2 regions of the Paraburkholderia sp. JHI2823 genome follow, and region 2 is predicted to be linked to the other one. Evidence: predicted binding sites of a transcription regulator. Region 2 holds the regulator's gene; the other holds the start of a gene.

Region 1 (14,684 bases), on a different contig from region 2:
CCTTTTCCTGCATGCGGGTCTTGTCGCTTGCCATGGCTCCCGCGCGGGTGCGGTGACGCGAGAAACCATGACGGACGGCGAAATCGACGCCCGGACAAAGGGCGCATTCTGCGAAACGCCTCCGTGTTCCGCAGCGGATATTAATAATTGTTTTTGTAGGGAATGTGTATAGCTAGCGGAAAAATAGTCTGCTTGACTTGTGGATAATCCTGAACTAATGAGAAAAATCAACCGACCCGGATCGCTCAACAATGGGCGTGGCCGTTTCCCGTTTGATGGTGCAATGCGATCCTTCCTTCGCGGGCCGCGCTATAGCTTGACTGTTTCGCTCAAGGATTCAACCCCGAGCCGTTTTGTATGAGTAATCGCGCGATTCGGGACGTGTCCCGCGAGGTCCGTCGCCATTCAATGCGAATTAAATATAGGCGATGCATTTTTAAAGATGTTTGTTAGCGTTTCTTGCATGCTGTGACATATTGACGGACTAATGATCAATGCGGGTAAATGTGGGGCAGTTTCAGGGAGCGATTTGATTTTTCTGTGCAAAATGGTTTTGGCAAATCCATGGAATCGATTTCAATGCGGATTGGATTCGTTCGAAATGAACGAAACACGTCGGATTCGCATCGCCCCGGGAACCGGGTGGGGCTGATTATGCGGTACTGCCATTGATGGTCCACCGAAGGAGACCTCCCATGATGTTGCGCTATCGTTCGTCCTCGCCGTTGCTCGGCGCGCTGCTCGTGCTTGCCCTTGGCGTGTCGCCGAACGTGCCGCTGCGTGCGCAGACGGCATCGGAAGCCGCGCCCGAGAGTGCGCCAGGCGCCACGCTCCAGATCGGCGAAGTCCAGACTACGGCAAAAGTCGTGAGCATCGATGCCGCCAACAATGCGGTCACATTGCGCGGCGCGCGCGGCAAGCAGGTGACGGTCACGGTCGATCCCACGGTGGGCGACGTGAGCAAGCTCAAGCCCGGCGACGAAGTGAAGATCCTCTACAAGGAGGCGCTGCTGCTGCGTGCCGACAAGGTGGCGACGAGGGGCATACGCTCGCGCGTCGATACGGTCGCTACCACGCCCGCTTCCGGTGGCGTTGCGGCGACCGCGCGCAGCGTGCAGGTGGTCGCGACGGTGGAGAAGATCGATCGCAAGAGCCGCAAGGTCGCGTTGCGCGGGCCGAATCGCACGGTCGTGGTGGTGGCGCCGCCGGACGTGCCGCTCGAGTCGATCAAGGTGGGTGACAGCATTCGCGCCGACTATGTGGGCGCGACGGCGGTGCAGGTCACGCGCGGTGGCCAGCCCGTGCAGTGAGGTGACGCCGGAGTGCGCCTGATCGAGTGGCGTTGCGCGCTTTGGCCTCGGTGCCGCTGCCGAAGCGCGCTAATCAACGCCAGGCGAATCCCAGGCGAACCCCAGGCGACGCTAATCGACGCGATTGCGATCGCGCACGAGGATGGTGACGTAAATCGCCGTACAGACGATGATGACCGCCACGCCGGTGATGACCTTCTGGCGGTCGAAGTTGATGAGGCCGACCACCGCGATGGCAATGCCGGCGGCAGAGCCAAGCGTGCCCATGGCCGCCACGAAAATGCGCATCTTGCTCCACACGCGATGGCGTCGCTCGGGACCTGCGCCTTCGATAAACCGATGCAGTCGATCAAACATGGCGTCTTTTCCGGTAGGGTAATGGGCGGCCATGCAGGCGCGATTGAACGAGCGGCCAGACCCAAAACGAATTATAGCGAGCCCATTATCACGCGTTCATTCGCTTTTCAGTGTCACCGCGCCGGAATTCTTGATCGTTTTTTGCGCGCGTTTAAGTTTGTCTTAATTTTGGGTCGCCATGATCGGCTCGTCGGGTCGCTTCGATAGTTCGATTCGATAGTTCGATTCGCAGTTGTTCTTCACGTCCCCTGTTGGCCGCCGAAAAGTTCGGCGGCTTTTTTTTGCGTGCGGTTCGGGTTTGCCGGCGTCGAGCCGCGCGCTTGCCACGTTGCTCGACGCCGCGTTCCGGCAAGCGCTATTTGTGGTTGGTCGCCAGCGCGCCCGCGCTGTTGGCGCCGCCGAAAAGCTGCGTCAGGTATTGCTGGCTCTGGTTCATCATCGACATCAGCGTATTGAGCGCGGTGAACTGGCGGTTGAATTGCGCGGTGAGCTGAGTGGCGCGCGCATCGAGCGTGGCCGCTTGCTTCCTGGTGTCCTCGATCTCCTTGTTGATCGCCGTGCTGCGCCGCTCGATGATGCCGCTCGACTGCACGTAGGGCGTGATGGCGCTGTTCATCTTCGCGGCCATGCCGTCACTGCGGAACAGCGCGGCAATGGCACTGTTGCCCGGTTGCAGCGCTGTCTTGAACGTCTCGTCGTCGATCTCCAGCTTGCCGCTCTTGTCGAGCTTTATGCCGAGCTCGCCTAGCGAATGGCGCGTGCCGTCGCTGCCCTTCGCACCCGCCGCAACGACCGCGGGCAGCGCCGCCGCGAGCGTGCGCGCAATCGAGTCGCCGAGCAGCGCGCCCGCCTGCGCGCCAGTCGAGCCCGTGCCGGCCGTGTAGGAGGTCAGCCCGTTGAGGGCATCGACATAGCTGTTGTACGCCTTCACGAAATTGCGGATAGCGGTGCCCGTCGCTTCGGTGTCGGGCGCAATGGTGAGCGTCTGCTTCGTGCCCGCCGAGGCGCTTTCGAGCTTGATCGTGAGCCCGCTGACCACGTCCTCCAGCGTGTTGCTCGCGCTCGTCGCGCGGGTGCCGTCGATGCGCACTTCGGCGTCGCCGGCCGCCACGACTTCGCGCATTTGTGCGGACCCAAGGCGCGCGTCGACACCCGACCCCGGCGTCACCTCGATGGCGTTGACCACGCCCGTCTTGTTCGAGGTCAGCACGAGATGCTGGCCGTCCGAGCCGTTGATGACCGACGCCGTGACGCCCGGATTATCCTTCGCCCGGTTGATCGCCGCGGCGACGTCCGTGAGCGTGTTGCTGCCCGCGGCGAGGGTCAGGCGCATGGCGCTGCCGCCCACCGAGATGTCGAGGCTCCCCTCGCCGAGCGTCTCGCTGGTGTCGAATGCATCCGAGGCAAGTTTGTGCGCCGTCGCCAGATGATCGACTTCCACGGTGAAGCGGCTCGCCACGGCGCCCTTGCCGGCCACCGCGCTCAAACCTTTGTCTTTCTCGCTCGTCGCGACGGTGAAGCGTTGCAGCGCGGCGCCGTCCTTGAACGGTTCGAGTGTGGTCTGAAGCGAGGCGAGCGCCGACTTCAGCGTGCCGAGCGCCGACAGCGTCGTGTTGCTGGCGTTTTGCTTCGCGACGAGGATCGCGCTCGGCCCTGCGATCTTCGCATTGACGAGCGCCTTGACGAGCTGGTTGACGTCGAGCGAGGAGTGGGTGGCGCCGCTGATGATCGATTGCGCGGCGTCGCTCAAGGCGCTGTTCGCGCTGGCAATCGTGGCGTTGGTGGCGTTGGTGGTGTTCGTGATCGTGCTTGCCATGAAAGAGGTCCGTTCGTTCCTGGTGCGTCGGATCGACGGGACGCGCGATTGCGCGGCCATGCTTTCATTACGGCAAGCTTGCTGGAAACTTTATGTAAGTAGCGAAAGTAAGTTGAAAGAATCACGCGCTTCGTCGCGCGGCATCGCGCGCGACGCGGCCTCAGACGTGCTCCGGAAATCCCGCGCGGCCCTGCGTGAGGTCGCGCAGCGCGTCGCGGGCGGTGCCAATGGCGCTGGCGGGCAACTGGATCGTGAGGCGGACGGTCATCGTGTACTGACTCTCGACGAGCGCGAATTGCGCCTGCTCGATCCAGTGGCGAACGCGGGTTTCGTCGGGGTAGCCCATCTCGACGGTAAGGCGCGCCTGCTCGATGCGTTCGACGCGCACGGCTCCATGCAACGCGCTGGCGATGGCGTCGGTATAGGCCCGCACGAGGCCGCCCGCGCCGAGCTTCACGCCGCCGTAGTAGCGAACCACGGCGGCGAGCACACCGTCGAGGTCGTGGTGGCGCAGGACTTCGAGGATCGGCCGTCCCGCGGTGCCCGAAGGTTCGCCGTCGTCCGACATGCCGGACTGGCCGCCCGCGAGCAGCGCCCAGCAGACGTGCGTGGCGGTGGGGTGTTCGTCGCGCAGACGGTGTATTTCCGCCATGGCCGCTTCGCGGTTGGCAACGGGAATGGCGTGCGCGATGAAACGGCTCTTGCGGATCTCGAGTTCCGCGCTGACGGGATGGGCGAGCGTGAAAGTAGGCACAGGCGGGTTGGTACGGCAGGTGGGTGACGCGGGCTAAGCCACCATGTTAACCGATGCGCACGGGCGGCTTTCCTCGTCCGTCCCCCTATCGTGCCAATTTATGTAAGGGTTTCTTGCGCCAGGTGCTAGTGACGCACCGGCCTTGTGGCCTGATAATGCTCGCCATGACGGATCTAGCTCTGGCTGGAGCGAAGCCGAACTCCTCATTCGGTGATCCGTCATATCCCTTCTCTCGCGGCGCCGTTCCGGCGCCGACGCGCAAGCCTCCCATCGCCCACGCCCGTCGGACGAATAGCCAGGCGCCAGGCGTGCAAAAAAATCCCCGGTCGGAATGTCTCACGACCGGGGTTACAAGGCTCGCCTGTTCTCAAGAGGCAGTTGCACCTTACGTCCGCAAAATGGTTGGCGCAATCGGAAAAAAAACCTGGTGCGCGTGGCGCCTGAAGCGCGCTAGTGTCCGGCGTTGCGCCGCCGCGAGCGCGCAAAAAATCCCGGCCATCGCTGCCGGGCAATGAGAATACACGGTGCGCTCCGGGGAACGAAACGCCCATTAACGGTACCTGCCGCCCGCGCGGCCGGCAACGCACGCGCATTACCCGCCATTACTGACCGCGACCTTTCGCGGCGCCGGCCCGCGTTTGCATCGCGCGCTGGATGCACTGTATGGCGGCCCGTTTCGGAAAAACGATTCGGATAGCGAACGATTTTTTCGCCAACATCCACGCGCGGAGAAGTCAGGCCCGGAAATGTGCCGAGGCCGGTCTCCCTCTCGGGAGGACCGGCCTCGGTGTGCCGCTATCGGGCGCCGCGAGCGAGCGCGGCTTCTGGATCACGGATCAGTAACGCGGCGGGGGTGGCGGACGACGGTCGTCGTCGCGGTAGCGCGGGGGACCCGGATCATGCGGATGACGGTGCATCCACTCGTCGTGCTCCCAGTAGCGGTGGCCATCGTAGTAACGGCCCTCGTGCCAGCCAATCGACACGTGTGCGTCCACCGGCATCATGTGCGGCGCGCCGTATTGGTGTGCCGAATCGGCACGCGCGCCAAACGGCGCGGACTGAGCAAACGCGCTCGATGCGCCCAGCAAGGCGCCGCCGGCGACGAGCGCAGCAGCGATAGCGCGGGCGGGGGTCTTCCAGCTCTTCGTATTCATTGCAGTTACCTCCTCTTCGATTGCGTCGTCGCACGGCAGCGATGTGCCTTGCGTTGCGACCACGGTTCAAAGCTTATCGGTCGGAAGAGGGGCAATGCGTGACTACTTGTAAGCTTTCGTTTCATACGATTCTTCCTGCACAAAAGGCGCAAAAGGGCCGATCTGACAATCGGCCCTTGATGCAGAAAGGATTAAACGCCGCCCTTCGCAAATGACGGAAAGCGCCCGAGGGTCGGGCTGTCAACTGACGTTACATTCGGGCTGCGGTGGCCGCCCGAATGTCTCGTGGATCGCAGTCGATGCATGCCGCAAAGACTCACAATGCCTTTTTTACCGGTTCGTCTGAGGCGGCGATTGCGGAGCTTGCGCCGCTTCTGCGCTGCTCAAATCGATTGCGCTTTGCGAATTCAGTTGCGTGCGCAACTCATATTTCTGGATCTTGCCCGTTGCCGTGCGCGGCAGCTCGCCGAATCTCACGGCGCGCGGCACCTTGTAGTGCGCGAGAAAGAGCCGGCAGTGCGCGATGATCTCCTCGGCCGTGGCGCTCGCGCCGGGCCGCAGTTCGACGAACGCGCAAGGCACTTCGCCCCACTTCGGATCGGGCATCGCCACGACTGCGGCAAGCGCGACGGCCGGGTGGCGATACAGCGTGTCTTCGACTTCGATGCTCGAAATGTTCTCGCCGCCCGAAATGATGATGTCCTTGCTGCGGTCGGTGATGCGCACGTAGCCGTCGGGCGTCATCACGCCGAGGTCGCCCGTGTGGAACCAGCCTCCGCGGAACGCCTCTTCAGTCGCTCGCTCGTTCTTGAGGTAGCCCTTCATGCAGATGTTGCCGCGGAACATGATCTCGCCGAGCGTTTCGCCGTCCGCCGGCACGGGCTCCATTGTCTGTGCGTTGCGCACGCTCACGCCGCTTTGCAGGTGATAGCGCACGCCCTGGCGAGCGGCGAGGCGCGCCTGCTCGTCTTCGGGCAGCGTCTTCCAGTTTTCCTGCACCGCGCACACCGCCGCGGGGCCGTACACCTCGGTCAACCCATAGACATGCGTGAGCTCGATGCCGATCGACTTCATCTTCGCGATCACGGCGGGTGCGGGCGGCGCACCGGCGACCATCGTGTGCACCGTGTGGGCGATGCCTTCGCGATATTCGGAGGGGGCGTCGGCGAGTGCGCCCTGCACGATCGGCGCGCCGCAATAGTGCGTGACGCGCTCACTGCGAATGAGGTCGAACACGAGCTTCGCGTCGAACCTGCGCAGGCATACGTTCACGCCCGCGCGCGCGGCGATCGTCCAAGCGAAGCACCAGCCGTTGCAGTGAAAGAGCGGCAGCGTCCAGAGGTACACGGCGTGCTTGGGCAGATCCCATTCGAGGATGTTGCTCACCGCGTTGAGGTAGGCCCCGCGATGGTGATAGACCACGCCCTTGGGGTCGCCCGTGGTGCCCGAGGTGTAATTGAGCGCGATGGCGTCCCATTCGTCGCTCGGCGGCGTCCAGGCGAACTCGGGGTCGCCCTGTTCGAGGAAGGCCTCGTAGTCGGTCGCACGCGCGAAGCTCTCGGGATCGGCGGGCGCGATGTCGGCCACGCTGATGATCTTGAGGTTAGGAAACGCGATTGCCGCGCGCTGCGCGAGCGCGGCGTATTCGGTATCGACGATCAGCGCCTTCGCTTCGCCATGACGCAGCATGAACAGCATGGTTGCGACATCGAGTCGCGTGTTGAGCGTGTTGAGCACGGCGCCCGCCATGGGCACGCCGAAGTGCGCCTCGACCATGGCGGGGATATTGGGCAGCAGTGCCGCCACGGTGTCGCCGCGGCCGATGCCCGCCTGCGCGAGCGCGCTGGCCAGCCGCCGCGTGCGCGCGTAGGTCTCGCGCCAGTTGCGGCGTACGTCGCCGTGGACCACCGCGAGCCGGTCGCCATAGACTTCGGCGGCGCGGGCGATGAAATCGATGGGCGTGAGCGGCACATAATTGGCCTCGCACTGCGCGAGACCTTCTTCGTACGGGTGCAACATGGCGATGTCTCCAGACGATAGATTGGGCCGGGGCGGCCGGTTATCGGTTTATAGGTATGATTCGCGCTACCGTAGCAGGGGCGCGCCTGCCAGTCTGTCGCCGGCACGACAGAGCAGGCCGCTTTGCACGATCCCGATCGATACGATCCAGCCAAAAATTGACTTAACCCAGGAAAGCGCGATGTCGCAATCCATTATGCCCCCAGACCCGGCGCCGCCCGAGCGCGATTCATGGCGCGAGGGCGAACGCATCGACGCCGCGAACGCGCCGCGTCTTGCCGCGCTCTTCGAGCGCTGCACGTGGTTTCGCGCGCTCGCGCCCGAGCATCGCGCCTGGGTGCTGGCTTCCTCGCATGCCCACGGCTATGCCGCGGGCGCCATCGTCGCCGCGCGCGAAGCGCCCTCCGACTGGTGGCTCGGCGTGAGCCAGGGTCTCGTGAAGCTCGCGATCTTCAACGCTTCGGGGCGCGGCTGCACGTTCTCGGGCGTGCCGCATGGCGGCTGGTTCGGCGAGGGCAGTGTCATCAAGCGCGAGCCGCGCAAGTACGACGTGATCGCGCTGCAGCCGTCGCTCGTCATGGCCGTGCCCGCGGACACCTTTCACCGGCTCATGGACTGCAGCCTGCCGTTCAACCGCTTCGTGATCCACCAGCTCAACAACCGCATGGGCGAGTTCATCGCGCTGATCCAGAACAGCCGGTTGCTCGACGTGGATGCGCGGGTCGCGCAGTCGCTCGCGCAAATGTTCAATCCCGATCTCTACCCCGAGACGGGACGTGCGCTCGACATCTCGCAGGAGGAGATCGGCATGCTGGCGGGCGCGTCGCGGCAGCGAATCAACCAGGCCTTGCAGACGCTCGAGCGGCACGGGCTCGTCTCGCTCTCGTACAACCGCGTGGATGTGCTCGATCTCGATGGGCTGCGCGCATTCGGCCGCGATCAGATCTGAGCGCACAGAAGTCCTCACCAATCTTGCGCGGAATAGAAGACTCTCTCCCGCGCGAGCCGGTTTTTGCCCATTGCACCTCTGCGTAGACTTTGCGCATCGACTCATCGCGCCACACGGGCCGTGAGTCCTTGAACAAAGAGGAAAGCAAGGTGAAGAATGTAATGCTCCGCGCGGCGGTGGTTTCTATGATGGCGATCGTGCCCGCTGTGTCGTTTGCCCAGTCCGCCGGCAACGGCAATGGCCCGGTGACGCGCGCTCAGGTGTCCCAGGAGCTGATCGATCTGGAGTCGGTGGGCTACAACCCTTCGGCGGCGAACAACGCCACGTATCCCGACGACGTGGAGCTCGCCATGCGCCGCCTCGCGGAAAAGCGCGCCGAACAAGCGCGCCTCGCGCAAGAGCGGCAGCGCCAGGAACCGGTCGCGCAATCCGGTTATGGCGACCCGCCTGCGGTGAACGTGGAAAGTGGCGGGCCCGCTACCGTGTCAGGCGGCGAGCCGTCGCGCGTGTATCGCCATCATTGACAGCGCCGTTCGACGTTAAGAGACGCTCCGCTCGGTAACCGTGCGCGAGCCGTGCGCGGGATGCCGACGCGCACTGCCCCAATCAGCGTGTCGACCGGGCGGCGCAGTTCGTATCGGCCGCGCCGCACGCCGCCATCCGGGATGCCGAGGTGCCCTCCGCGCTGGCCGCGATGTCCGGCGGCACGCCGAGCAGTTGCAGCGCGCCGGCCGTCACGCCCGCGAACACGGGCCCAGCGACCGTGCCGCCATAGAAGGCCTTGCCCGCCGGGTCGTCGATCATCACCGCCACGATCACGCGCGGTGCGCTCATCGGCGCCATGCCGACGAACAGCGCGCGATAGCGGTTCTTCGCATAGCCCGCGCCGATCTGCTTGCGCGCCGTGCCCGTCTTGCCGCCCACACGATAGCCGTCCACGTTGGCGGCCCGCCCCGTGCCGCCGTCGCTCGTCGCCATCTCCAGCATCTTGCGCATGGCGGCCGCCGTGGCCGGCGTCGTGACGCTGCGCGGGCCCCTGGCCTGCGTTGGCGTTTGCGCGCTGCCCGGGTCGCCTTGCCCATCGCGCAGCAGCGTGACCGGATGCAGCGTGCCGTCCCCGGCGTAGGCCGTGTAGATCTGCGCCATCTGCAGGAGCGACGCGGAAAGGCCATAGCCGTACGCCATCGTCGCCTGCTCGATGGGCCGCCAGCGCGCCCACGGCCGCACGCGGCCAGCCGCCACGCCGGGGAACGTGACGCCGGGCTTCTCCCCAAGGCCGTACGCCTGATACTTGTCCCAGATGGTCTGCGCGGGGAGATTCAGCGCGAGCTTGGCGAGCGCGATATTGCTCGACTTCTGGATGGCCTCGGCCACGGTCATGCGGCCGTGGTTCGAGGTGTCGTGGATCGTTGCGGGGCCGATGCGGTACGTGCCCGGCGATGTGTCGATGATCGTGTTCGCGTTGACCTTGCGCAGATCCATCGCGAGCGAGACCACCACGGGCTTGATCGTCGAACCGGGCTCGAACGTGTCGACCACGGCGCGATTGCGCAACTGATTGCCGGTGAGCCGCGCGCGGTCGTTCGGGTCGAATGAAGGCCAGTTCGCGAGCGCGAGGATTTCGCCGTTCTGCGCGTCGAGCACCACGACGCTGCCTGCCTGGGCGTGGTGTCTGGCCACGGCCGCCTTGAGCTGCGTGTAGGCGAGCTGCTGCACGCGGCGGTCGATCGTGAGTTGCACGGTTTCGCCGTTGCGCGGCTGCACGCGTGAGCTGGGCTCCGAAACCACGCGCCCGAGCCGGTCGCGGATGACTTCGCGCTGGCCCGGCGTGCCGCGCAGCCGCGCGTTGGCGGCGAGCTCCACGCCCTCCTGGCCCGCGTCTTCGATATCGGTGAAGCCCACCACGTGCGCCGCCGATTCGCCCTCGGGGTAGTAGCGCTTCGAGTCCGCGATCAGGGTGATGCCCCCGGTGCCCATCTCGTCGATGTGCGCCGCCGTTTCTGCGTCCACCTGGCGCTTGAGCAGCACGAAGGAGCGGTCGTTGCCGACGCGCCGGGCCAGCTCCGCGAGCGGCATGTCGAGCAGGCGTGCGAGCGGCGCGTGCGCGGCCGCATCGAGCAGCCTGGGATTCACCCAGACTTCGAAGGTCGCGAGGCTCACGGCCAGCAGCGCGCCGTTGCGGTCGACGATGCGCCCGCGCATGGCGTCGAGTTCCAGCGTGCGCTGGTAGCGCTTTTGGCCCTGCTTCACGTAGAAGCCGTGATTGGCCACCTGTACCCAGAACGCGCGCCCCGCCAGCGCCGCGAAGGCCGCGAACGTGACGAACACGATGAACCTGGAGCGCCACGCGGGCAGGCGCGGCGCAAGCATCGGGTGACGGGTCGCGGCCGCGTGCGGGTCGCGCGGCGGTTTCCTGGAGCGGATCATCGGCAAGGCGGGGTGGGGGGCAGCGTCACATTGTAAACATTGTGTAATTTAATTGAAATGCTGCGCGCACGCGCGCCACGCGGCCGGGCGCGCGTGGCGGGCCGTCATGCGGCTGGGGGCGAACAGGGGAGGCGGAAAACGAAGCGGGCCGCGAACGCGGCCCGGCAGGAAGGCGGGGGAATCAGCGCCGCGGCGTCAAGCGTGCGCCGGCAACTGGAAGCTCGCGATCGACTCGCGCAGCACGTTCACCTGATCCTTGAGCGAATGCGCAGCGGCCGCGGCCTGTTCGACGAGCGCCGCATTCTGCTGTGTCACCTGATCCATCTCGCCCACGGCGCGGTTGACCTGCTCGATGCCGGCGCTCTGCTCGCGCGAGGCGTTGCTGATTTCCTCGAGGATCTCGTGCACGCGCCGCACCGACTGCACGATCTCGGTCATCGTCGAGCCCGCATTGGTCACGAGCTGCTGGCCTTCGGTCACGGTGCCGGTGGACTTTTCGATCAGCGCCTTGATCTCCTTGGCGGCCGTGGCCGAGCGCTGCGCGAGACTGCGTACCTCGGCGGCCACCACTGCGAAGCCGCGGCCCTGTTCGCCCGCACGCGCGGCTTCCACGGCCGCGTTCAAGGCCAGGATGTTGGTCTGGAACGCAATGCCGTCGATCACGCCGATGATGTCGCCGATCTGCTGCGAGCTCGTCGTGATCTCGCCCATGGTGCGCACCACGTCGTCCACCACGGCGCTGCCGCGCGTCGCGACGTTGGCGGCCTCGCTCGCGAGCGTCGCCGCATGCTGGGCGCTGTCCGCGTTCTGGCGCACGTTCGCCGTCATCTGGTCCATGCTCGAGGCGGTCTGCACGAGCGCCGCCGCCTGCTCCTCGGTGCGCTGCGAGAGATCGGTGTTGCCTGCCGCAATCTCGTTGGCGCCCACGTTGATGTTCTCCGCGCCGCTGCGCACGCGCGAGACGGTTTGCACGAGCGAGGCTTGCATCGTTGCGAGCGCACGCATCAGGCTGTGCTCGTTCGAGCCTTCCACGTGCACATGCAGGCTGAGGTCGCCGTTGGCGATGCGGTTGGCCGCGTCCACCGCCCCTTCGAGCTCGCCGCCGATGCTGCTGCGCACGCTGCGCACCACGAACACCATCACGGCGGTGGCGGCGGCGCCCAGCAGGAAGGTGACGCCGAGCCAGTGCAGCAGGCTGTCGTAGAACTCGGCGCGCACGTCGTCCATGTACATGCCGGTCACGATCACCCAGTCCCACGGCGCGAAGCGGCGTCCGTAGCTCGTCTTCTGCACCGGTTCGCTCTGCCCGGGCTTGGCCCAGAGGTAGTCGAGGAAGCCGCCGTTCGGGCCGCTCGCCGCGTTCACGAGCCCAGTGAATATGTGGGTGCCCGCGGGGTCGGTGGAGGCGCTGAGGTCCTTGCCGTTGAGCTCGGGCTTGATCGGGTGCATCAGCATGACCGCCTGCGAGTTGTTGACGCTCAGATAGCCGTCGGAGCCGTAGCGGATCGAGCCGATCACGGCGAGCGCCGTCTTCTGGGCGTCGGCTTCGGATAGCGCGTTGCGTTGCGAGAGGCCGTAGTAGTAGTTCGCGACGCTCGCCGCTTCTTCCACGAGCGTGGTGAGCTGCGCGCGGCGCTCGCGGATCATCGCCTCGCGGCTTTGCCAGGCGCCAAACGCGACGATCAAGATCAGGCCGATCCAGAGAATCGCGATCATCGAGCGGAGTTTCTTGTTGAGGGTCATCTTCTGCATGGTCGGTCGGGTGTCGAGATGGGCTGCTTGACGGTCCGGACGTGGGTGCGAACGAGGCCGTCAGCCTGTGTTAACGGCTCGCGCAAACGTGCGCGCGACCCAGGGGGAACCCTTGCCCAGGCAGCTTTTCCTCATACAAAACAACAAACTTTGATGTGGAGCAAACATCGGCGAGCGCGCCTACGGACTTCGGCGGATGGACGAGGGGCATCGTCGGAATCGGGAGCGGAAACCTGCGGTGCCGGGAGCGAACCAGCGGTGCAGGCGCACCATCGGCACGCTCATGCGAAATCCCGGCTCGCCAGCCGTTTCGGAAATGCATGCGACGCGAACCACAAGAAGAACCGCGGCGCTCGTGCATTGCGCCGGCAAGCGCCGTTTCTCGCGAGGAATGCAACGCCCGGTCGTGGAGACCGGGCAGGCGGTCACACCGGGTCTTTGTCGGGCGGCCCCTCGGGCTGCTGGGGTTCGTCGTTGTGATGTCCCGGTGGCGGCGGGGTGAGGGGGTCGCGCTCGGGGTCCCGCGTCGGATCGGCGAGCGGATCGGGAAGCGGATTCGTATGCGAACAGATCATCGCGAGTTCCTCTTGCGCTAAAAGCGTTTCGCCGCGTTGTGCGCGTCACCTTATAGCCTAGGCGATCGATGTCATGCCTGGTGGACAATCGGGGCGGCGGTTATCAATCGCAATCTTCAGCGCTTTTCAGTCACGCGCGCCTGCAATCGGAACATCGCGCCGCACATGGGCCCGGCAATCGATCAGAGCCCGTTCAGGTCGGCGGGCGTGTCGATGTCGCGCAGAATGCCGGGGTCGTCCACTTCGACGCGAGTGACCAGGTGCGAGCTCAGCAGCGATCGGGCGCCCGCGTCGCCGTCGAGCGCGACGAGCGCCGCGCGGTGCGCGTAGCCGAAACCCACCGGGTGCCCGCGCTGCCCGCGATAAAACGGCGCGACGAGGGGCGCTCCTCCGTCCAGCGAACGCGCCACGGCTTCGATCGATTCGACCGAAATGCACGGCATGTCGGCGAGCGCGACGATCCAGCTCTCCGCTTCATGGTCGGCATCCACACCCGCGGCAAGACTTGCGCCCATGCCGCGCCCGGCGTCTGGCGCGAACACCACGTCGCAACCGGCGTCGTTGAGCACATGCGCGAGCGTCTCCGCACCGGGGCGCACCACCGCGATGACTTTGGGCACGACGCGCAACAGCCGCTGCGCGGATTCGCGGGCGACACAGGTGCCCTCGGGAAGGGGAGCGAGGAGCTTGTTGCGCAGACCGTGGGGATCGAAGCGCGAACCGGTGCCGGCGGCGAGCAGCACGCCGGTGGCGAGCGAAGCATAGGCCATGGGTGTGGAACGCCGCGAAGAGGGTGATCAGTGATTGTGCGGCGCGCGCGCGCGTGAGGCAAGTGGCGCGCGCGAATACTTCGGCATTCGCCGACACCTCATGCACCGCGCGAGTGCAGGTCCTGCACTGCAGCCGCCTCAGTGCAGATCATGCAAGCGAATTCATCTGCGGAACGACCTTGTCGAGCGTGATCGGCAAGTCGCGCACGCGCACGCCGGTGGCGTGAAACACGGCGTTCGCGATGGCCGCCGGCACGCCGGTGATGCCGATCTCACCAATGCCGCGAACGCCGACCGGGTTGAAGCGCAGGTCCGGCTCGCCGACGAACAGCACGTCGAGTTCGCCGATGTCCGCGTTCACGGGCACGTGATACTCCGCGAGGTTGTTGTTGGCGATGCGGCCCATGCGCGTGTCGAAGAGGCCCTCCTCGTGTAGCGCCGTGCCCACGCCCCACACCATGCCGCCCATCAGCTGGCTGCGCGCCGTCTTTTCGTTGAGCACGCGCCCCACGTCGTAGGCGCCGACGATGCGCGCCACCCGTATGGTTCCGATATCCGCATCGACATGCACTTCGGCGAACACGGCGCCGAATGAGTGAAACGCGTACTGCTGCTTTTCCGCGCCCGGCTTCGCGGCCACCTGAGCCTCGATCGGCTGGCCGCCCGCGCGCGCGATGACGGCGGCGGCCGGGTCGCGGCGCGCACTGTCGCTGCGGCTCACGACCCAGCCGTCCTGCACGGTCACGTCATCGGCGGCGAGACCGTAGACGGGCGATGCGCGATCGGCGCGCGCAAGCGCCA
Region 2 (14,684 bases):
GCAGCTTTTCGCCGCCGGCTTCTCCGCGCAGCTCGTGAAGATGGTGATCGACCGCCTGCCCGAGGTGGAGAGCGAAGAGGCCGGCATGGAGTGGCTCCAGTCGGTGCTCGAATCGAACCTGCCCGTGCTCGAAAACGAAGAAGCGCTCATGGAGCGCGGCGGCGTGTTCGCGCTGATGGGCCCGACGGGCGTCGGCAAGACCACGACCACTGCGAAGCTCGCCGCGCGCTGCGTGATGCGCTTCGGCGCGAGCAAGGTCGCGCTGCTCACCACCGACAGCTACCGTATCGGCGGCCACGAGCAGCTGCGCATCTTCGGCAAGATCCTCGGCGTTTCGGTGCACGCCGTGCGCGACGGCGCGGACCTCCAGCTCGCGCTCACCGAACTCAAGAACAAGCACATCGTGCTGATCGACACGATCGGCATGAGCCAGCGCGACCGCGCCGTGGCCGACCAGATCGCCATGCTGTGCGGCGCGGGGCGCCCCGTGCAGCGTCTCTTGCTGCTCTCGGCCACGAACCACGGCGACACGCTCAACGAAGTCGTGCAGGCCTACCAGAGCGGCCCGGAAAACGCGCCGCTCACGGGCTGCATTCTCACCAAGCTCGACGAGGCGACCAACCTCGGCAGCGCGCTCGACACCGTGCTGCGCTACAAGCTGCCCGTGCATTACGTCTCGACGGGCCAGAAAGTGCCCGAAAACCTTTACGTGGCGACGCGGCGTTTCCTGATTCGCAGCGCCTTTTGCATTCCGCGCGACCGCTCGCCGTTCGTGCCGCACGAGGACGACATCCCGGCGCTCCTCTCTGCGTTGTCGATTCGTTCGGGCTCGCAGGCTCCCGAGGTACGGTTTGGATAAGTTTGTGATCGATCAGGCCGAAGGGCTGCGACGTCTGCTGGCGCGCGAAGGCTCGCGCGTGGTCGCGGTGACGGGCGGCTCGGGCTCGCCCGGGCGCACGACCGCCGTGGTCAATCTCGCGGCGGCGCTCACCGCGCAGGGCAAGGATGTGCTCGTGATCGACGAGTGCCTCGGGCCGCGCTCGGTGTGCTCGCTCTTGGGCGGCGTGCGCGGCGCGGGCAATTTCGCCGCGGTGATGCGCGGCGAGCTCACGCTCGAAGAGGCCGTCGGCCGTCACGCGCTCGGCTTCGGCGTGCTCGCTGCATCGCGTGACAACCGCGCCCAGTACACGAGCGCTCAGCTGCGCAAGGTGATTTCCGGACCCGCCGACATCGTGCTGATCGACGCGCAGCTCGACGCCGAAGGCGCCCTCTCGCCGCTCGCGATGCACGCGCACGACGTGCTGATCGTGATGCGCATCGGCGCGCAGGCGATCACCGACGCCTACGCGTGCATGAAACGGCTGCACTTCGCGCATGCGATCGCGCAGTTCCGCGTGCTCGCGACCCACGTGGCGAACGCGAGCGACGCGCACGCCGCGATCGAGAATCTCGCGGGCGTGGCGGGGCGCTACCTGAGCGTGTCGCTCGAGAGCGCCGGCTGCGTCGCCGCCGATCAGCACATGGCGCAGGCGCTCAAGCTCGCGCGCTGCATCGTCGATGCGTTTCCTTCGACGGCCGCTGCGCGCGACTTCCGGCACGTGGCTTCCGAGCTGCCGCACTGGCCGATGCGACCTGCCGTGTCGGCATGTTCGCCGGCTACGGCGCGCGCCAACGCCGCGTTCGCGAGCGCGGACGCGCGTCGCTGGTACGACCGCGAAACGGTGGGCGAAGCGGTGGGCGAAACGCTCGTCGACCAGCAGGACGGAGCAAGACTGCAAGCCCTCGCGGCGCATGCGCTGCATGACGCCGGGGATCTGGACGGCGCGCCGCACGCGGCAGCCGAGGCAAACGCAGGACACACCGCACACAGCACGCTCGCCGCGAACGCCGATTCGTTCGCGGCGGCCGTGACGGGTGTGCATTCCGCACCCGACGCGACATCTGCGTCCGCGGCCCACGTGGGCTGGCGGGCCGACGCGCCCGCACAGCGGCCGTCGCCGCGGCACGTCTGACGTGCGCACGACGTTGCCGCAAGGGAGATGAGAAGTGGAGAGCACGATGTACAACGCTCAAGGAAAGATTTCGCAGGCCGACGTGCTGGCGAAATACGCGCCGCTCGTAAGACGGCTCGGCTTGCAGCTCGTGGCCAAGATGCCGGCGAGCGTGGACCTCGACGACCTGATCCAGGCGGGCATGATCGGCCTGCTCGACGCGGCGAACCGCTACAAGGAAGATCAGGGCGCGCAGTTCGAGACCTACGCGAGCCAGCGCATTCGCGGCGCGATGCTCGACGAGTTGCGCAGCAACGACTGGCTGCCGCGCAGCCTGCGCCGCACGTCGCGTGAAGTGGAGAGCGCGGTGCACAAGGTGGAGCAGCGGCTTGGCCGCTCGGCGAGCGAAACGGAGATCGCCGAGCACCTGCAGATGCCGCTCGACGAGTACCAGTCGATGCTGCAGGATCTGCACGGCAGCCAGCTCATTTACTACGAAGACTTTGACCGCTCCGCCGAAGACGAGCCGTTCCTCGACCGCTACTGCGTCGATCATTCGGACCCGCTTTCGGCGCTGCTCGACGACAGTCTGCGCGGCGCGCTCGTCGAGGCGATCGACCGGCTGCCCGAGCGCGAGAAGCTTCTCATGTCGCTCTACTACGAGCGCGGCATGAACCTGCGCGAGATCGGCGCGGTGATGGAGGTGAGCGAGTCGCGCGTGTGCCAGCTGCACAGCCAGGCGGTGGCGCGCTTGCGCACGCGGCTGCGTGAGATGTCGTGGGCGGGCACGGAGAATTGAGGCCAGTAGGGGAGGCGTGCATATCAGCGCGGGGTGCAGTGCAGTGAAAGAGCCGGTGTGCGCGAGCCACCGGCTTTTTTGTTGGCGCGTTCGACAGCAGAAACGAAAAAGCCGAAGCACGGCCGCTTCGGCTTTTTCACATCGACAAACGAACCGCGCGAGCGCCTACAGCCCGAACGCCGGCAGCCGCCCGTCGGGACCGTACAGCATTGCGCCGTTGCCCGTGTCGCCGCGCAGGATCGCGAGCGCGCGGCGGTTATGCTCCATGCGCGTGCGGATCATCATGCCGATCGTGAGGTTCCTGCGGCGCGCGCGCTCGGTCGCGCCCTTGAGCAGCGCCCACTGGCTCGCGAGACGCGTGTCGCCGTCGCAGGCCATCTCGATGCCCTTGCGTCCGCCGGGCAGACCGAGGCCGGCGAGTTGCGCGTCGCGCGCCTTTTCGAGACCCGCGAGACGCTGCGTGAGCGTCGTCTTCTGCTCGACGATCTGCGGCAGCGTGTCCATGCCGTCTGCCGACACGAGCGCCTTCTCTTCGCAGGCGAGCAGCGACGCGAACGCTTCAACGGCGGCGTGTTCGTCGATCAGTGTGGCCAACAAGGCATCTTTCATTGCGAGGCACCCGGAAAACAGTGTTTGTGCAGCGCTCGTGCGTCGAACATCAGTTGAGCGACGTCGGCTTCAGGAGGTCGCGCGCGGTCTGGATCACGCCGTCGGCGATCTTGCCGGAGTCGATCTGCAGCGTGCCGTTGCGGATCGCATCCTTGATCGACTGAACGTGGGCCATGTCGATGTCGGCGGCACCGCTCGCCGCGAGCGAACGCAGCGTCGACGAGAGAGAGGAGAGGCTCACGTTCGCGTCTCCTTGAGAGGCGCCGGAAGTGCCGGCGGCGCTCGCGCCGCTGGACGTGGCGGCATTGCCGGTGTTCGTGGCGCTCACGGCGCCGGTCGAATCGCTTTGCGAACGCGCGAGGCCATCCCGCACGGCGCGCGGCTCATTGCGGGTGGAAGTGTCAACTTTCACGATGGGCTTTCCTGATCGATTTGACCTTGATAACGGCATAGGCCCGGCCGAACTTTAGCGTGAAAGTCCCAACGTTACATGCTGTTACGTGTGCCTGCGCACACAGCGGCGTACCGCCGCGCGAGCGCCAGGCCTGGGGGCGAGGGGGCTCTTGCCGCCCGGACAGGCCGCTGAAAACCGGCCTGAACCGGCCCTAGATCTGCACCTGCACGGTGCCGGCGTCCTTGACCACGCCCGTGATGACCTGTCCCCCGCTCGTGCGTACGCGCACCTGCTGGCCGGGCTCGCCGTTATTGAGCGCGCTGCCTTCGGCGGAGATCGTGAAGTTGGTGCCCACGGCGATCACCTTGACGGTCTGTCCGATGATCACCGAGGCCGCGCTGCGCAGCATATCGGAGCGCAGCGGCAGTCCGGCGGAGATGCGCGCGAGCGCGACGGCGCCGCGCGCCTGGTTGGGATCGGTGATGATGGTTTGCGGCAGGCTCGCGAGGTCGCCCGAACGCGGCGTGAAGTCGGCGGCGGAGAGCACCTCGCCCGCGCCGATCTGCCGGGAGGCCACGTAGTACGTCACCTCGATGGCAATGCGCGCGCCTACGTAGAGCGTCCACGGCCTGGCGCCGATGCAGCGCACGCCCACCGTCATGCGGCCGAAGGTGCGCGCACCAGGCGGCATGAACGGTTCGAGCGAGGCGCAGGCCGCGAGGCCGCGCGGGAAAACCGGATTGACGGTGATGCTCACATGGCCCGGCAGGCCCGCCGACTGTTGCTGAAGATAGGCGAGCACGGCCGCGCGGACCGATTCGCCGTCCTGCTGGCCGGGCGGCGCGGCCTGGGCGTTCGCGCTTCCATTGACGTTGGCGTTGGCGTTCGCATTTGTATTGGCGTTGGCGTTCGCAACCGGCCTCGCTCCGGCGGCCGGGTTCGTTGCCGCTGCATCGACGACCACCGGGGCGACGCGGTTCGCGGCGGCCGCGACATTCACGCGCTGGAGCGCGCCCGCGTTGTACGCATTGGCGGCCGGCACGCGCATGGGTTGAGCGCTCGTCCCCGGCGCGGGAATCGTGACGATGCGCGGCGCATCGCCTTGCGACGCGCGCTCGCCAGGACCCGGGATCGTGATCATGCCATTCGCGTCGACGCCTGCGCGCGCATCTTCGGGCACGCCGCGCGTGTTCAGATCGGCGTAGCTCGACGCGCGTAGCGGCGCGGAGCCATTTGCGGCATTCGCGGACCCACTCGCTGCAGCATTCGCCGCCGCGCCGACGCCGGCGCCGGCGCTGCGCGCCGCGGGCTTCGCGGGAGCGGCGAGCAGCGCGTTCATCTGCGCGGCGTCGGCGCCGGCGCGCTCGCCGTTGCCTGCAATGAAGATCTGGCCGCCCGCGCCCTGGGGCTGGGTTTGTGCCTGCGTTTGTGCCTGTGCCTGGGTCGGTACTTGTGTCTGCGCCGCGGTTTGCGCCTGGGCGAGCGCGCCGCCAAGGGCGCACGCCATCACGCAGGTCCACGAAGCGGCCCGTGAAACAGCCCACGACAGCGCGCGCGCACGCCGTTCCAGGCCGGCGCGCGGCTCGCGGAATGAGGCTGTTTGCGGCATCGTCGTTCTCCATCGAATGCATTGACACGCCTCGCATTCTAGGCGGCGGCCCCCGCTCGCTTGCTTCGAATAGAGGGGCGCTTTACCGGCTATTCGTCCGATTGGTTCTTGCCACCCGCGCCTAATATTCCACTCCATGCGCAAAAGCCTTCGGGCTGCGCGCCTAACGTTTGCGCGGGATTTCCCGCCGATGGCGAAGCCGCCGCGCCCACGCCGAGACCCCTTTCTTCTCACGGAGAACGCCCGATGCTGGACAAACTCGATGCCGAATTCGCCTTTGGGCGCGAAGCGCTCGATGTGCGCGCCACGCGCCAGGCATTGATCTCCTCGAACATCGCGAACGCCGACACGCCCGGTTACCAGGCGCGCGACGTGGACTTCTCGGCCTCGCTCGCGGGCGCGCTCAGGCAGCAAGGCGCGGTGAGCGGCACGGCGGGGGCCTTGGCGCGCACGGCGGGCGGCAACGCCCAGCCGCTCGCGATGGCGCAGCCGGCAGGCGTGACGAGCGGCATGCAGATGGCGACCACGGAGTCGGCTCACCTCGCCGGCGACGCGAAGCTGATCCCGACGGGCGGCCCGGCCGACACCTACAAGAGCCAGCTCATGTATCGCGTGCCGGTGCAGCCTGCGCTGGACGGCAACACGGTCGATCTCGACACCGAGCGCGTGCAGTTTGCCGACAACGCGCTGCACTTCGAGTCGGGCATGACGGTGGTCTCGCAGCAGATCAAGACGATGCTGTCCGCGATCACCTCGGGCTCGAGCTGATCGAGCGAGCGCGGAGCCACGCACGAGCAACGAGCAAACAACGAGTAAGCAACGAACAAGCAGCGACCAACGCGCGTGTCCCGCGCACTTGATGTGAGGTCAATGAAACCATGCCATCCCTGATGAACATCTTCAGCGTTGCCGGCTCCGCCATGACGGCGGAATCGCAGCGCCTGAACGTGACGGCGTCCAATCTCGCCAACGCCGACAGCACGACCGGCCCCGACGGCCAGCCCTACAAGGCGAAGCAGGTCGTGTTCGCGGTGAATCCGCTCGGCGGCGCGCGCACGGCCTCGGGCCAGCAGGTGGGCGGCGTGAGGGTGACGGGCGTGGTCGACGACCCCACGCCGATGAAAGAGACCTACGATCCCGCCAATCCTTCCGCCAACGCCGACGGCTACGTGACGATGCCCAACGTCGATCCGGTGCAGGAGATGGTGAACATGATCTCGGCGTCGCGCTCGTACCAGGCCAACGTCGAAACGCTGAACACGGCGAAGCAGCTGATGCTCAAGACGCTGACGATCGGCACCTGAGCCGGCAGTCGAGTCGCCGCAAGCACTGCGCAGCAAATTCATAGAACGCAGTCAATACAGAGACCAGCGGGCGCGAAACCCTGTGCCGCCCGCCACCACACGCCACGCACGAAGCGCAATCGAGGAGAACGCGTTGAGTTCCAGCAGCACAACCATCGGTGGGACCACCACCACTGTGTCGCAGCAACTGCTCGACACCATGAACGGCACGAGCTCGGCGAGCTCGGCGGGTTCGTCGGGTTCGTCCTCGTCGACGAGCGCCAGCAACCTGCAGACCACGTTCCTGCAGCTGCTCGTCGCGCAGTTGCAGAACCAGGATCCGACCAACCCGATGGACAGCTCGCAGATGACCTCGCAGCTCGCCCAGATCAACACGGTTTCGGGGATCCAGCAGCTCAACACGTCGCTCACGTCGCTCTCCACGCAGCTGTCGGCGGGCCAGAACGCGCAGGCCGCGCTGCTGATCGGCTCGAACGTGCTCGCGGCGGGCAGCAGCGCCACGGTGTCGAGCGGCACGGCGCCGCAACTAGGCGTCACGCTGCCTTCGGCCGTTTCGGATGTGAAGCTCACGATCACCAACGCGGCAGGCCAGGTCGTCAACACGTTCGATCTCGGCGCGCAGTCGGCCGGCACCGTGCCGGTCACGTGGAACGGCAAGGACAGCGCGGGCAACACGGTTGCCGACGGCACCTACAAGGTCACCGCCACCGCGACGACCAACGGCCAGTCCGCCACGGCGACGGCGCTCGTCGCCAGCCAGGTGCAGGGCGTGGTCCAGCAGTCGGACGGCAGCGCGGGCCTGAAGCTCGCCAACGGCAAGACGGTCGCGCTTTCGAGCGTCGCCGCCATTCTCTGAACACGATAAACGCGGAGTAGACACACATGGGCTACCAGCAAGGATTGAGCGGCCTCCACGCGTCGGCGAACGACCTCGACGTGATCGGCAACAACATCGCGAACGCGAACACGACCGGCTTCAAGCAGAGCACGGCGCAGTTCGCCGACGTCTACGCGAACACCATCGCGACTTCCGTGGGCAACCAGATCGGCCTCGGCGCCGCGCTCTCGACCGTGCAGCAGGATTTCGCGCAAGGCACGATCAACACGACGGGCCAGGCGCTCAATGTGGCGATCAACGGCAACGGCTTCTTCCAGATGTCGAACAACGGCACGATCACGTACTCGCGCAACGGCGTGTTCCAGCTCAACAAGAACGGCTTTATCACCGATGCGGCGGGCCACGACCTGATGGGCTACGCCGCGAATTCCACCGGCGTGGTCAATACGGCGCAGACCGTGCCGCTCCAGGTGCCGACCACCAACATCGCGCCGCTCGCGACGAAGAACATCACCGCGCAGCTGAACCTGAACGCCCAGGCGACGACGCCGACCACCACGCCGTTCAGCGCGACGGATTCGACGAGCTACACGTATTCGACGTCGATCACGACCTACGACACGCTAGGCGGCACGCAGCAGGTCAACATGTACTTCGTCAAGGACGCGACGAGCGGCCAGTGGGACGTGTACGCGGGCCAGAGCGGTGCGGTTTCGCAGCTCGGCACGGCGCAGTTCAGCAGCGCCGGCGCGCTCCAGAGCATCGTGGCCACGGCCCCGGCGACGACCAACGGGACCACGTCGTTCTCGTTCAGCATCAACCCGACGGACGGCTCGACGACGCCGCAGGCGCTGACGCTCGACTTCACGGGCACGACGCAGTACGGCTCGGCCAACGGCGTGAACAGTCTCGCGCAGGACGGCTACGCGAGCGGCACGCTCGCGAACTTCTCGATCGGCTCGGACGGCACCATCACCGGCAACTACTCGAACGGCCAAACCATGGCGCTCGGCCAGATCGTGCTCGCCAACTTCAACAACCCGAACGGCCTCATCGATCTGGGCGGCAACCAGTACCAGGAAACGAACGCATCGGGCGTCGCGCAGGTCTCCACGCCGGGCAGCACGAACCACGGCACGCTCACGGGCGGCGCGCTCGAAGCGTCGAACGTCGACCTGACCAACCAGCTCGTCGACCTGATCACGGCCCAGCGCAACTACCAGGCGAACGCGCAGACCATCAAGACCCAGCAGACCGTCGACCAGACGCTGCTGCAGATGTAACGCGCCTAACCACGTACCGGGCACATCATGGACCGACTGATCTATACCGCGATGACGGGCGCGACCCAGGCGCTCGAGCAGCAGGCCGTCGTCGCGAACAACCTCGCGAATGTCTCGACTACGGGCTTTCGCGCGCAGCTCGCCAACTTTCGCGCCGTGCCGATGGCGTTCGGCGACGGCTCGACGGTGAACGACCAGACCACGCGCACCTTCGTGCTCTCGGCAACGCCTGGGTCGGACATGACGCCCGGGGCGATCTCGCGCACCGGCAACCCGCTCGACATCGCGATCCAGGGCGCGGGCTTCATGGCGGTGCAGACGGCCGACGGCAACGAGGCGTACACGCGTGCGGGCAACCTGCACGTCGATGAAAACGGCCAGCTCGTCACCGCCTCCAACCTGCAGGTGATCGGCGGCGGCGGCCCGATCGCGGTGCCGCCCGGTTCGGCGGTCACGATCGGCAAGGACGGCACGATTTCGGTCGTCGCGCCGGGCAGCCCGCCCAGCGCGGTCGCGATGATCGACCAGATCAAGTTCGTCAATCCGCCGGCGGGCTCGCTCACGCGCGGCGACGACGGCCTCTTTCGCACGGCGGACGGCAATCCCGCCGACGCGGACCGGACCGTGCAGGTCGCGACCGAATCGCTCGAGGGCAGCAACGTGAACCCCGTGGCGGCGATGGTCTCGATGATCACCAACGCGCGCCAGTTCCAGATGCAAACCAAGCTGCTGCAGAACGCAGACCAGAACGAACAGAGCGCGAACCAGCTGCTCAACTTCAGCTAAGCACATTCAAGGCCGCCGGTCTCGCAGATAAAAATCGCAGACCACGGGCCGGGAGAAAGACACCGTGAACCGATCGCTCTACATCGCCGCTACCGGCATGAACGCCCAGCAGGCGCAAATGGACGTGATCTCGAACAACCTCGCGAACGTGAGCACCAATGGCTTCAAGGGCTCGCGCGCGGTGTTCGAGGATCTCATGTACCAGACGCTGCGCCAGCCGGGTGCGAACTCGACCCAGGAAACCGAACTGCCCTCGGGCAGCCAGGTCGGCACCGGCGTGCAGCAGATCGCGACCGAGCGCATCTTCACGCAAGGCAATCTGCAGCAAACGGGCAACTCGAAGGACGTGGCGATCAACGGCGCGGGCTTCTTCCAGGTGCAGATGCCCGATGGCACGACGGCCTACACGCGCGACGGTTCGTTCCAGACCAACGCGCAGGGCCAGCTCGTGACCGCGAGCGGCTACCAGGTGATCCCGGCGATCACGGTGCCGGCCAACGCCACTTCGCTCACCATCGCGAGCGACGGCGTGGTCACGGTCACGACGCCGGGCTCGGCCAACAACACGACCATCGGTTCGCTGCAGCTCGCCATGTTCATCAATCCGGCCGGCCTGCAGTCGAACGGCCAGAACCTGCTTTCGGAAACGGCTTCGTCGGGCGCGCCCACGATCTCCACGCCGGGTCAGAACGCCTCGGGCACGCTCAGCCAGGGCTATGTGGAATCGTCGAATGTGAACGTGGTGCAGGAACTCGTGAACATGATCCAGACGCAGCGCGCCTACGAAATCAACAGCAAGGCGGTCACCACATCCGACCAGATGCTGCAAACCCTCAGCCAGATGCAGGTCTGAGGTCGGATCCCTGGTTAAACAAGTCGGTGAGTACTATGTCGCAGTCCGTTCGAAACCATCCTCGCACCCGCGCGCCGCGCACGGCCGAGTGCCGCGCGCTCGTGGCGGGCGTGGCGCTCGCGTTGCTGGCGGGCTGCGCCTACCTCCCCAACCGGCAGCCGATCACCCAGCAGCCCATGACGGCCGTGCCGCCGCAGCCGCCCGTCAACACCTCGCCGGGTGCGATCTACAACCCCGGCTACGCGGGACGGCCGCTCTTCGAGGACCAGCGTCCGCGCAATATCGGCGACATCCTCACGATCGTCATCTCCGAAAACATCAACGCGACCAAGTCATCGGGCGCGAACACCAAGCGCGGCAGCAGCACGAGCGTCGCGGGGACCGCCAACTTCCTCCCGGGCTTCTTCAACCGGGCGAACCTGAATACGACGGGCGCGAACCAGTTCGACGCCACGGGCGGCGCCAACGCCTCGAACACGTTCACGGGCGTCATCACCGTGACCGTCACGAACGTGCTGCCCAACGGCAATCTCGTCGTGTCCGGCGAGAAGCAGATGCTCATCAACCAGGGCAATGAATTCGTGCGCTTCTCAGGCGTCGTCAATCCGAACACCGTTGCCGGAGACAACTCCGTGCTTTCCACCGAGGTCGCCGACGCGAAAATCGAATACTCCGCGAAGGGCGTGATCGACGAAGCCGAGACGATGGGCTGGCTGCAACGCTTCTTCCTGAATCTCGCGCCATGGTGAAGATCCGTTTTCATGGTTCGCGCCGCTCGCGCCTGAAAGACGCGCTGGCCGCCATCGGTGTGGTGTTGGGCTTCGTGCTGGCCGGCGGCGCACTCGTCGCTTTCGCGACGCCGGCACGCGCCGAACGCGTGAAGGATCTCGCGACCTTCCAGGGCGTGCGCGACAACCCGCTCATCGGCTACGGCCTCGTGGTGGGGCTGGACGGCACGGGCGACCAGACCACCCAGGCGCCGTTCACGACGCAGACGCTCGCGAACATGCTCGCGAACCTCGGCATCTCGATCAACAACACGTCGAGCTCGACGGGTTCCTCGTCGACACTCAACAACATGCAGTTGAAGAACGTCGCCGCGGTGATGGTGACCGCCACGCTGCCGCCGTTCGTGCGGCCCGGCGAGCAGATCGACGTGACGGTTTCCTCGCTTGCCAACGCGAAGAGCATTCGTGGCGGCACACTGCTCCTTACGCCGCTCAAGGGCGCCGACGGCCAGGTCTATGCGCTCGCCCAGGGCAACGTGGCCGTGGGCGGCGCGGGCGCCTCGGCCAACGGCAGCAGGGTGCAGGTGAACCAGCTCGCGGCGGGCCGCATCGCGGGCGGCGCGATCGTCGAGCGCGCCGTGGTTTCGCCGGTCTCGCAGCAAGGCGGCCTCCTCACGATGACCGTCAACGACATGGATTACGACACGACGCAGCGCATCGTCTCGGCGATCAACAACATGTTCGGCGAAGGTGTGGCCATGCCGCTCGACGGCCGCACGATCCAGGTGCACGGCCCCGGCGACCCTTCGGCTCAGGTGGGCTTCATCGCGCAGGTCCAGGATCTCAACGTGACGCCGGCGCAGCCCGCCGCCAAGGTGATCCTCAACGCGCGCACCGGCTCGATCGTGATGAACCAGATGGTGACGCTCGAGAGCTGCGCGGTCGCGCACGGCAATCTCTCGGTCGTCGTGAACACGCAGACGGCGGTGAGCCAGCCCGGCGCGTTCTCGAATGGACAAACGGTGGCGACGCGCCAGTCGCAGATCCAGTTGAAGCAGGACAACGGATCGCTCAAGCTCGTGACGGCGGGCGCCAATCTCGCCGAGGTCGTGAAGGCGCTCAACGCGCTCGGCGCGACACCGGCGGACCTCATGTCGATCCTGCAGGCGATGAAGGCGGCGGGCGCACTGCGCGCCGACCTCGAGATCATCTAAGAGGTGTAACTTGGATAAGACGAACAACGTCGGCGGCAGTCTCGACATCACCAACCGCTTCGCGCTCGACGTCCAGGGTTTCGACGCGATGCGCGCGGCCGCGAACGCCTCGCCCCAGCAGGGCGTGAAGATGGCCGCGAAGCAGTTCGACGCGGTCTTCACGCAGATGATGCTCAAGAGCATGCGCGACGCGACGCCCGACGACAGCCCGCTCGATTCCAGCGACAGCAAGCAGTTCACCTCGATGCTCGACCAGCAGCTTTCGCAGCAGATGTCGAACAAGGGCATCGGCGTGGCGAACGCGATGATCAAGCAGCTCATGCGCAGCATGGGCGGCGCCGACGGCGCGAATGGCGCAGGCGGCGCAGGTGGTGCAGGCGGCGTGGCGGGTGCGATCTCCGGCCTCTCGGGCTCGGACGCGAACGAGGGCAATCTCGCGATGCTCAACGCGCTGGGTCGCGCCTATGGCAATGCAGCGGCCAACGGCTCGCTCGGCAAGGGCACGGGCTACAGCGGCAACAGCGCGCTCACGCCGCCCGTCAAGGGCAACGGCGAAGCCTCGGTGGACGCCTTCGTCGACAAGCTCGCCAACGCGGCGCAGCAGGCCAGCTCGACCACAGGCATCCCGGCGCGCTTCATTCTCGGCCAGGCCGCGCTCGAATCGGGCTGGGGCAAGCGCGAGATCAAGAATGCCGACGGCTCGACGAGCCACAACGTGTTCGGCATCAAGGCGACGAAGGACTGGACCGGCAAGACCGTCTCGACGGTCACGACCGAGTATGTGGACGGCCAGCCGCATCGCGTGGTGGAGAAGTTCCGCGCCTACGACTCGTACGAGGATGCGATGACCGACTACGCGACGGTGCTCAAGAAAAACCCGCGCTATGCGTCGGTGATCAACGGCTCGAAGAGCGCGGAGAGCTTCGCGCACGGCATGCAGCGCGCGGGCTACGCCACCGACCCGCACTACGCGAAGAAACTGCTGACGATCATGCAGCGGATGGCATAAGGGCAAATTCGCCCATCGCAAACGTTGCCTCGGCGTAGTTGCTGGAAGAAGCCGCGCCAGCGGATTTCGTGGCGGAAACAGGCGCACTTTTTTTGTGCCCAATCCCTAAATTTTTCGAACGGCTTGCCGCTAAAGCAGGCGAGATGAAAAAGCAAACCGGGCGGTAGGACCGCCCGAACGGCGCGCGCGGGCCGGTCCCGCTGGCGCGCTGGCACGTTCACGAATTTCCGGCAGGCCGATGAATACCGTTCAGACGAATCCACAGGAAGCAGGCGAGGGCGCGGATGGCTCCCACGATTTCGGGCGCCGCAATCCGCTCGAGATCGGCGTCCAGCTACGCAATCTCCTCAACCGCGGCGACTTCCTGACCCTCCAGTACCGCGGCGGGCAGCTCGTCACCCGCGTTCTGGCCGTCAACGGGCGCGAGCAGACTTTCGTGTTCGACTGGGGCGCGCTGCCCGAGCAGAACGCGGGCGTGCTCGCCGCGCCTGAGTGCCTGTTCCATGCGTCGCCCGAAGGCGTGCGCGTGGAGTTCAGGACGGCCACGCCGCGGCGCACCGAGTTCGAAGGACGCCCCGCGTTCGAAGCCAGTTTCCCCGAAGTGCTGTTCTACGTGCAGCGGCGCGAGTACTTCCGCGTCGACACGCCCGTGCTCGAACCGTGCATTTGCCGCGGCGATCTGCCGGGCGGCGGCCCCCGCTTCGCCTACGAGGTCCATGACCTCTCGCTCGGCGGCCTCGGACTGCGCACGACCGACGAGCGCGTGGCGGATCTCCCCATGGGCCTGCAACTTCCCGACGCCGAGCTCGACCTGCGCGCGCACGGCAAGCTGCGCGTGGACCTCTCGCTCGTCGTGCAGCGCTTCATCGACCTGCCCAATGGCGACCGCCGCTATCACCTGGGCTTTCGCTTCGAGGCGCTGCCCGGCTCCGCCGAGAACACGCTGCAGCGCTACATCACGCAGCTCGAGATGAAACGCCGCGCGCTCGCGCGCGCCTGAGCGCAGGCGTCGCCGAACCGGCGCACGGCGCGCCGGTTCGCCCGGCGCGCACTCCCAGGGATACCTAAGGACCCTGGGGTAGCCACCGGGCTGCAATCTTCGCGCTAACGTTTTCGCCCTCATCGAGCGCTTAATTTTCGCAGTGCGCTGCCGATATACCGTGAGTTCACTTCGCGGCTTGCCAGGGGGCAGCCCGCTTTCGAGGATCACGCATGTCCAACATCTTCTCGATCGGTCTGAGCGGCCTGCAGGCTGCGCAGATTGGTA

The links. The regulator FliA, encoded in region 2, starts transcription of late flagellar genes. The targets are predictions, from matches to a motif close to CTAAAGTTTNNNNNNNNNNNGCCGNTA.
Region 1: the regulator FliA is predicted to act here: its motif matches at 3,551-3,577, upstream of fliD (flagellar filament capping protein FliD).

The regions. Positions count from the first base shown of each region.
Region 1 covers NZ_JAYMRY010000023.1:74,808-89,491, forward strand. Annotated here, with positions in the region: gene VSR34_RS23285 (hypothetical protein) at 696-1,310, shown strand; gene VSR34_RS23290 (DUF2964 family protein) at 1,422-1,667, opposite strand; gene fliD (flagellar filament capping protein FliD) at 2,023-3,483, opposite strand; gene VSR34_RS23300 (YigZ family protein) at 3,644-4,237, opposite strand; gene VSR34_RS23305 (hypothetical protein) at 5,074-5,391, opposite strand; gene VSR34_RS23310 (acyl-CoA synthetase) at 5,722-7,410, opposite strand; gene VSR34_RS23315 (Crp/Fnr family transcriptional regulator) at 7,607-8,359, shown strand; gene VSR34_RS23320 (DUF4148 domain-containing protein) at 8,509-8,883, shown strand; gene VSR34_RS23325 (penicillin-binding protein 2) at 8,966-10,786, opposite strand; gene VSR34_RS23330 (methyl-accepting chemotaxis protein) at 10,982-12,529, opposite strand; gene VSR34_RS23335 (hypothetical protein) at 12,964-13,113, opposite strand; gene VSR34_RS23340 (nucleotidyltransferase family protein) at 13,296-13,883, opposite strand; gene VSR34_RS23345 (xanthine dehydrogenase family protein molybdopterin-binding subunit) at 14,032-14,684, opposite strand, start outside.
Region 2 covers NZ_JAYMRY010000030.1:83,593-98,276, reverse strand. Annotated here, with positions in the region: gene flhF (flagellar biosynthesis protein FlhF) at 1-859, shown strand, start outside; partial or broken gene VSR34_RS26955 (MinD/ParA family protein) at 852-1,634, shown strand; gene VSR34_RS26950 (RNA polymerase sigma factor FliA) at 2,059-2,790, shown strand; gene VSR34_RS26945 (flagellar protein FlgN) at 2,956-3,399, opposite strand; gene flgM (flagellar biosynthesis anti-sigma factor FlgM) at 3,449-3,811, opposite strand; gene flgA (flagellar basal body P-ring formation chaperone FlgA) at 4,005-5,402, opposite strand; gene VSR34_RS26930 (flagellar basal body protein) at 5,649-6,170, shown strand; gene flgC (flagellar basal body rod protein FlgC) at 6,281-6,706, shown strand; gene VSR34_RS26920 (flagellar hook assembly protein FlgD) at 6,906-7,562, shown strand; gene flgE (flagellar hook protein FlgE) at 7,589-8,827, shown strand; gene flgF (flagellar basal-body rod protein FlgF) at 8,855-9,613, shown strand; gene flgG (flagellar basal-body rod protein FlgG) at 9,678-10,466, shown strand; gene VSR34_RS26900 (flagellar basal body L-ring protein FlgH) at 10,502-11,215, shown strand; gene VSR34_RS26895 (flagellar basal body P-ring protein FlgI) at 11,209-12,408, shown strand; gene flgJ (flagellar assembly peptidoglycan hydrolase FlgJ) at 12,419-13,417, shown strand; gene VSR34_RS26885 (flagellar brake protein) at 13,656-14,417, shown strand; gene flgK (flagellar hook-associated protein FlgK) at 14,630-14,684, shown strand, end outside.